DNA from 3 places in the Luteimonas sp. A534 genome. Region 3 is predicted to be linked to each of the others. Evidence: predicted binding sites of a transcription regulator. Region 3 holds the regulator's gene; each other region holds the start of a gene.
The links. The regulator HrcA, encoded in region 3, represses chaperone genes, less so after heat shock. The targets are predictions, from matches to a motif close to TTNGCACTCNNNNNNNNNGAGTGCNAA.
Positions count from the first base shown of each region.

Region 1: rpoH (RNA polymerase sigma factor RpoH) is a predicted target of HrcA. The motif match lies at 1,237-1,263, and genes of this name have one in related genera.
Region 2: ACW5F0_RS09080 (co-chaperone GroES) is a predicted target of HrcA. The motif match lies at 1,340-1,366, and genes of this name have one in related genera.

Region 1 covers NZ_JBSVRR010000002.1:672,191-674,452, forward strand. The annotation lists gene ACW5F0_RS07820 (helix-turn-helix domain-containing protein) at 1-248, opposite strand, end outside; gene rpoH (RNA polymerase sigma factor RpoH) at 351-1,226, opposite strand; gene ACW5F0_RS07830 (hypothetical protein) at 1,393-1,914, opposite strand; gene ACW5F0_RS07835 (hypothetical protein) at 1,941-2,262, opposite strand, start outside.
Region 2 covers NZ_JBSVRR010000003.1:191,775-194,036, reverse strand. The annotation lists gene groL (chaperonin GroEL) at 1-942, opposite strand, end outside; gene ACW5F0_RS09080 (co-chaperone GroES) at 996-1,283, opposite strand; gene ACW5F0_RS09075 (hypothetical protein) at 1,456-1,962, opposite strand; partial or broken gene ACW5F0_RS09070 (endonuclease) at 2,125-2,262, shown strand, end outside.
Region 3 covers NZ_JBSVRR010000001.1:695,242-697,503, forward strand. The annotation lists gene dnaK (molecular chaperone DnaK) at 1-246, opposite strand, end outside; gene grpE (nucleotide exchange factor GrpE) at 344-850, opposite strand; gene hrcA (heat-inducible transcriptional repressor HrcA) at 847-1,938, opposite strand; gene recN (DNA repair protein RecN) at 2,029-2,262, shown strand, end outside.

The DNA of each region.
Region 1 (2,262 bases), on a different contig from region 3:
CGCACGTAGACGAAGAACAGCGGCGCGTACACGAACGGTAACAGCCGCGCGACGCCGAACGCGGGGGCGAAGCCGGCGCCGGGTGAGGCCATGTGCAGCGCCTTGACCGCGAGGTCGGCGGCGACGATGGCCAGCCAGGCCGACAGCACCCGGTTGGCCGGTGCGTTCGCAGGCCTGCGCCACAAGGCGACGGCGAGCATCGCCGCCTGCACGGCGCCGACGGCATAGAGGGCGATCCAGAGCCTCATCGCGGTGGCGACGACCTTGTTCCCGTGAGCCCGAAGGGTAACCGCACGCCCACGAAAAAGCCCGGCCGGGGCCGGGCTTCATCGATCGATCGCGCATGGCACTCAGGCCGCGAACAGCGCCTTCATCTTCTTCAGCGCGTTGGCCTCGACCTGGCGGATGCGCTCGGCGGAGACGCCGTACTCGTCGGCCAGTTCCTGCAACGTGACCTTGCTGTCGGCGTCGAGCCAGCGCCGCTGGACGATGTCGCGCGAGCGCGCATCCAGGGTCGCCAGCCCCTCGCGCAGCAGCTCGAGCTGGCTGGACTCGCTGTCCTCGCGCTCGTAGGCCTGCGACGGGTCCTCGGCGTGCGACTTCAGGTAGGCGGCCGGCGCCGGCGGGGCGCGCTCGTCGTCCTCGTCGGCGGACAGGTCGAAGCCGATGTCGCGGCCGGACAGGCGCGACTCCATCTCCACCACCTCGCGCTCGGAGACGTTGAGGTCCTTGGCCACCGCGCTGACCTCGGCGGCATTGAGCCAGCCCAGGCGCTTCTTGCTGCGGCGCAGGTTGAAGAACAGCTTGCGCTGCGCCTTGGTGGTGGCGACCTTGACGATGCGCCAGTTCTTGATGATGTACTCGTGCATCTCGGCGCGGATCCAGTGCACCGCGAACGAGACCAGGCGCACGCCGACGTCCGGGTCGAAGCGCTTCACGGCCTTCATCAGGCCGATGTTGCCTTCCTGGATGAGGTCGCCCAGCGGCAGGCCGTAGCCGTTGTAACCGCGGGCCACGTGGACCACGAAGCGCAGGTGCGACATCACCAGGTCGCGCGCGGCGCCGAGGTCCTCTTCTTCGAGGAAACGGCGGGCGAGCGCCTGCTCTTCTTCCACGGTGAGCACGGGGATCTGGTGCACGGCGCCGATATAGGCATCCAGCGAGCCGAGCGCGCTGGGGACCGGCAGATTGTTCGGGATGAGCGCAGTAGCGGTATTTGCTGTCATGGCGTCGATTTTAGCAGTGGCCTGTTAAGACTGCTAAACGACCAAAGAGTTCATTAAGTTCCATCAACAGGACAATCTTCGTTCATGTTTATGGATTGGACCGAATATGCATTCAATATACGACCCCCCACCCCGGCCGCAAACGGCCGGGGTGGGGGTCGTTGCTTCAAAGGCCGCCGCCAGGGTCGACCTCCCGGTACAGGATCGTACTGATGTCCATCTGTGGCGGCAGGCTGCAGCTGAAGTTGATCGTGCCACCGGTGGAGCCCTTGTGGACATTGTCCCAGGTCAGCCAGACCGTGCCGCTCGACGGCACGACCGCAGTGCCCTCGGTGAAGACCAGATTGTCCGCGGTGCCGGCCACCAGCTGGCAGTTGACCGTGGTTGCTGGAAGGTTGGCGAGCATGGCCAACCGCACGCTGACCGTGGCGCCACCCGGCGGCGCGGCGGCGTCGGTCGGCAGCGCACAGGACACGAAGATATTGGTCGTGCCCTCGTTGCCGATGCCGATCGGGCGCTTGCGCAGGGTGATGTCGTAGACGGGCAACGGCGCTTCGCACACCGCACTGGCGCTGACGCGCTGGACGCGCTCGGTGGCGGCGCTGCTGTCGGGGGCATGCAGCATCGCGCCGAGCGCGAGCGCGCAGGTCGCCATTGCGGGCATGCGGCTGTGGAAAGGCTTGTTCATGCGTCGGTTCTCCATGGGGCGACGGGTCACAGCCGGCCGCCGGTGTCGGTCTGGGTGTAGGTGATGGTTTCCATCACCACCCCGGGCGGCAGGTTGCAGCTGAAGGCATACGTGCCGGACGTGCTCCACTTGTTGATGTCGTTCCAGTCCATGACGACGCGACCGTTCGCCGCAAGGGCTCGTTCCTCGGGTACATAGAACACCTGGGCGCCCCTGGTTCCCGACACCATGGTGCAGCTGATCGTGGCCGCTTCGCCGAAGGTTGCGAACGAGACCCGCACCGAACCCGTGTTGGACTGTCCCGCGGAATCCGTCGGCAGGGTGCAGGAGACGAACACGGGGCGGTCG
Region 2 (2,262 bases), on a different contig from region 3:
GATGGTCGCCTTCTCGAGGGAGAGGCCGACTTCCTCGGAGATCACGGTGCCACCGGTGAGGATGGCCATGTCTTCCAGCATCGCCTTGCGACGGTCGCCGAAGCCCGGCGCCTTGACGGCCACGACCTTGACGATGCCGCGGATGGTGTTGACGACCAGCGTGGCCAGGGCCTCGCCCTCGACTTCCTCGGCGACGATCAGCAGCGGCTTGCCCGACTTGGCCACGCCTTCCAGCACGGGCAGCAGGTCGCGGACGTTCGAGATCTTCTTGTCGTGCAGCAGGATGAAGGGATCATCCAGCTCGGCCGACATCGACTGCTGGTTGTTGATGAAGTACGGCGACAGGTAGCCGCGGTCGAACTGCATGCCTTCGACCACGTCGAGCTCGTTGTCCAGGCCCGAGCCCTCTTCAACGGTGATCACGCCTTCCTTGCCGACCTTGTCCATCGCCTGGGCGATGAGGTCGCCGATGTTGGCGTCGGAGTTGGCCGAGATGGTGCCGACCTGGGCAATTTCCTTCGACGTCGACGACGGCTTGCTGATCTTCTTCAGCTCGGCCACGGCGGCGATCACGGCCTGGTCGATGCCGCGCTTGAGGTCCATCGGGTTCATGCCGGCGGCGACCGCCTTCATGCCCTCGTGGATGAAGGCCTGGGCGAGCACGGTGGCGGTGGTGGTGCCGTCACCGGCGTTGTCGGAGGTGCGCGAGGCGACTTCCTTCACCATCTGCGCGCCCATGTTCTCGAACTTGTCGGCCAGCTCGATCTCCTTGGCGACGGACACGCCGTCCTTGGTGATCGTGGGCGAGCCGTAGCTCTTGTCGAGCACGACATTACGACCCTTGGGGCCAAGCGTCGCCTTGACGGCGTTGGCGAGCACATTGACGCCACGCACCATCTTGGCGCGCGCGTCTTCGCCGAAGCGGATTTCCTTCGCGGACATTGCAGTTACCTCGAAATTGGATCAGGGAATGGAGTTGCGATGCGCGAGCGCGCTCAGCCGACGATGGCGAGGATGTCGTCTTCGCGCACGATCTTGTATTCGGTGCCTTCGTGCTTGTACGCCGAGCCGGAGTACTGGCCGTAGATCACCTTGTCGCCAACCTTCACCTTCGGCGCGCGCAGGCTGCCGTTGTCCAGCGCCTTGCCCTCGCCCACGGCGATCACTTCGCCCCTGGTCGGCTTTTCCTTGGCGTTGTCGGGGATCAGGATGCCGCCGGCGGAGACTTCATCGGCTTCGATCGGCTTGACGACCACGCGGTCATAGAGCGGCTTCAGGTTCATGCAATCCTCACAAGTGATTGATTTGTTACGTCTAAGGAGCAAATCGGTCGCGTATTCTGGCAGTCGGGCCAGCCGAGTGCCAGAACGCGCGCCGCGAAAACCCGGCAAAGCCGGGATGCCTGTTAGATGGGGTGGTCCAGCCGGGGTTCAAGGCCCCCCGCGCAAGGCGGACTCAGAAGCGCCAGGCCGCCACCAGGCCGGTCTCGCCGTTGTTGGGGCTGTGCAGGCTGGCGTTCGAGATGTGGCGGAGCATCAGGGAGAAGCGGTCCCAGCGCCAGCCGGCGGTGGTGACGAACTGCGGGTCGCCGGAAACCGCGTCGGTTTCGCCGGACTGCGCGCCGATCGCGGCGCCCAGCGTCAGGCCGTTGTCGGTGCGCTCGTAGCGCAGGCCGACGAAGCCGACCCAGACGTCGTCTGCAAGGTCACGGCCGCGCACCTCGCCCCGACCGTCGATGTAGACCGCGCCCACTTCGGCGCGGAGCACGGCATTGTCCAGCTGCCGCAGCTCGGGCAGCCAGGCCACCGAGGCCGCGCGGGTGAACTCGCGGTCGGTGGTGGTGGAGACGCCCGCGGCGAGTTCGATGTCGGTGGCTGCCGCTGCGGGGAACGCAGCGGACAACAGCAACATCGAACAGGCGAGCCCCGCGCGCAGGGCGGCGGGGAGGAATGAAACGTGCATGGGGGGAACACCTGGATGAATTGGGAAAGAAGCGCGCCACGCAGAGGATAAGGGCGACGTGTCGCATCAGCGTGCAGACGGGCGGAATACTGTGTGCGCCTTCTGTCTGGCAAGCGTCACAAATGGCGGTTAGATTGCCGGGTCCACAACGGGGAGAGATCCATGCGTCTTGAAAGTTCCAGGCTGGGCTGCGCCATCGCCCTGGCATTCGCCGCCGCGTTCCCGGCCCAGGCCGAGGTGTTCATCAACGAGATCCACTACGACAACCTCGGCGCCGACGTCGGCGAGGCGATCGAGGTG
Region 3 (2,262 bases):
GACTTCGGCATCGGTGAACTTGCGGCCAATCAGGCGCTTCACCGCGTAGAAGGTGTTCTTGGGGTTGGTGACGGCCTGGCGCTTGGCGGACGCGCCGACCAGCACTTCGCCGTCCTTGGTGTAGGCGACGACGGACGGGGTGGTGCGATCGCCTTCGCTGTTCTCGATGACGCGGGCCTTGCCGCCGTCCATGATCGCCACGCACGAATTGGTCGTGCCGAGATCGATGCCGATGATCTTTGCCATGGGTTTGCCTCTGGGTTCGTGTCTGGGGCGGCGGCGCCGCCGATGACTGCTATCTGGGGATGGTCGCCGGCGCCTTCAAGCGCCGGTGGCCGTGGGTTCAGTCGGCTTGGGCGACGGCCACCATGGCCGGGCGCAGCAGCTGTTCGTTGAGCCGGTAGCCCTTCTGGAACAGCTGGGCCACGGCACCCGGACCAACGTCCGGGGCTTCGACCACGCTCATCGCCTGGTGCAGGTCGGGGTTGAAGGCGTCGCCGGCAGCCGGTGCGATCTCGAACAGGCCGTGGTTGCCGGCCACCCGGCGCAGCTCGCGCAGGGTCAGCTCGACGCCGTCGTGCAGCGGGCCGGCGGCCCCGGCGACCAGCGCCGCGTCCAGGCTGTCGAACACCGGCAGCAGGTCGCCGAGGATCTGCTTGTTGGCGAAACGGCAGGCGTTCTGGACGTCACGCTCCATGCGGCGGCGCTGGTTGTCCAGGTCGGCGCGGTCGACCAACGACTGCGCGCGCACCTGCTCCAGTTCGGCGCGGAGGGATTCGATCACGTCTTCCAGGGGACGGTCTTCTGCGGGCGCCTCGGCGGCGTGGTCGGGCGTGGGTTCGGTGGTCATCGCTCTCGTGGGTCCGGAGTGTCTCGGTCCGGACTGAGTGGGGATGCGGGCTCGGGTTTCAAGGCGGCGCCCAGCACTTCGGCCGTCGCCTGCACCACCGGGATCACCCGGTCGTAGGCCATGCGGGTCGGGCCGATGACCCCGAGCACGCCCAGCACCCGGCCGTTGGCACCGTAGGGCGCGGTCACCAGCGACATCCCGGCCAGCGGCGCGATCCCGGTTTCCTCGCCGAAGAACACCCGCACGCCCTGGGCCTTCACCGTGCGTTCGAGCAGCTGCAGGATCTCGCGCTTCTCGGTGAAGGCGTCGAACAGCTCGCGCAGGCGGTCGAGGTCGGCCAGGTCCTGCAGGCCCAGCAGGCGCGCCTGGCCTGCGACCACCATGTCCTCGCCCCCGGGCACCAGCACCTGCTCGGCGATCTCGGTGGTGGCGCGCAGCAGGCCTTCCATCTCGCTGCGCGCGCTCTTCAGCTCGCGCAGCAGGGTGGCGCGGATGCCCGCCAGCGGCTGCCCGGAAAAATGGGCATTGAGGTAGTTGGCCACGCGCTCCAGCTCGGCGGCGTCGTAGGCACGCCGGGTCTGGACGATGCGGTTCTGCACCTCGTTGTCGGCGAACACCACGATCGCCATCACCCGCTGCCCGTCCAGGGGCACGAAGTCGATCTGGCGGAACGCGAACTGCTCACGGCCCGGCACGCTGACCACGCCGACGAAGCGGGTCATGGCCGAGACCAGCTCCGAGGCGCTGCCCAGCAGCGACTGCGTGCCGCCGCCGGGCGCGAGGCTCCCGCGCAGGCGCTCGAACTCGCCCTCGCCCAGCGGGCTGAGCTGCAGCAGCGAGTCGACGAACACGCGGTAGCCGCGGGCCGTGGGCACGCGCCCCGCCGAAGCGTGGGGCGCCGACAGCAGCCCCACCTCCTCCAGGTCGGACAGGATGTTGCGGATGGTCGCCGCGCTCACGTCCAGCCCTGCGTGGCGCACCAGGGTCTGCGATCCGACCGGCTCGCCGTCGCGGATATGGCGGCCGATCAGGGTCCGCAACAGCTGGCGCGCGCGCGGGTCGAGGGGATCGGAAGGGTGTCGGGACATGCCGCGGGTATACGTCCGCGCGGCACTTGTCGCAAGCGACGAGATCCGTCGATGACAGACTTCGCGTCCACGCGTCACAATTCGCAGACCATGCTCAAGCGCCTGTCGATCAAGGATTTCGCCGTCGTCTCCGCCACCGAACTCGAGTTCGGACCGGGGCTGACCGTCGTTTCGGGTGAAACCGGCGCCGGCAAGTCGCTGATCGTCGACGCCCTGGGCTTCCTGTCCGGGCTGCGCGCCGACAGCGGAGTGGTCCGCCATGGCGCCCAGCGTGCCGAGCTCGACGCCGAGTTCGACCTCGCCGACTCGCCCGCCGCGCTCGGC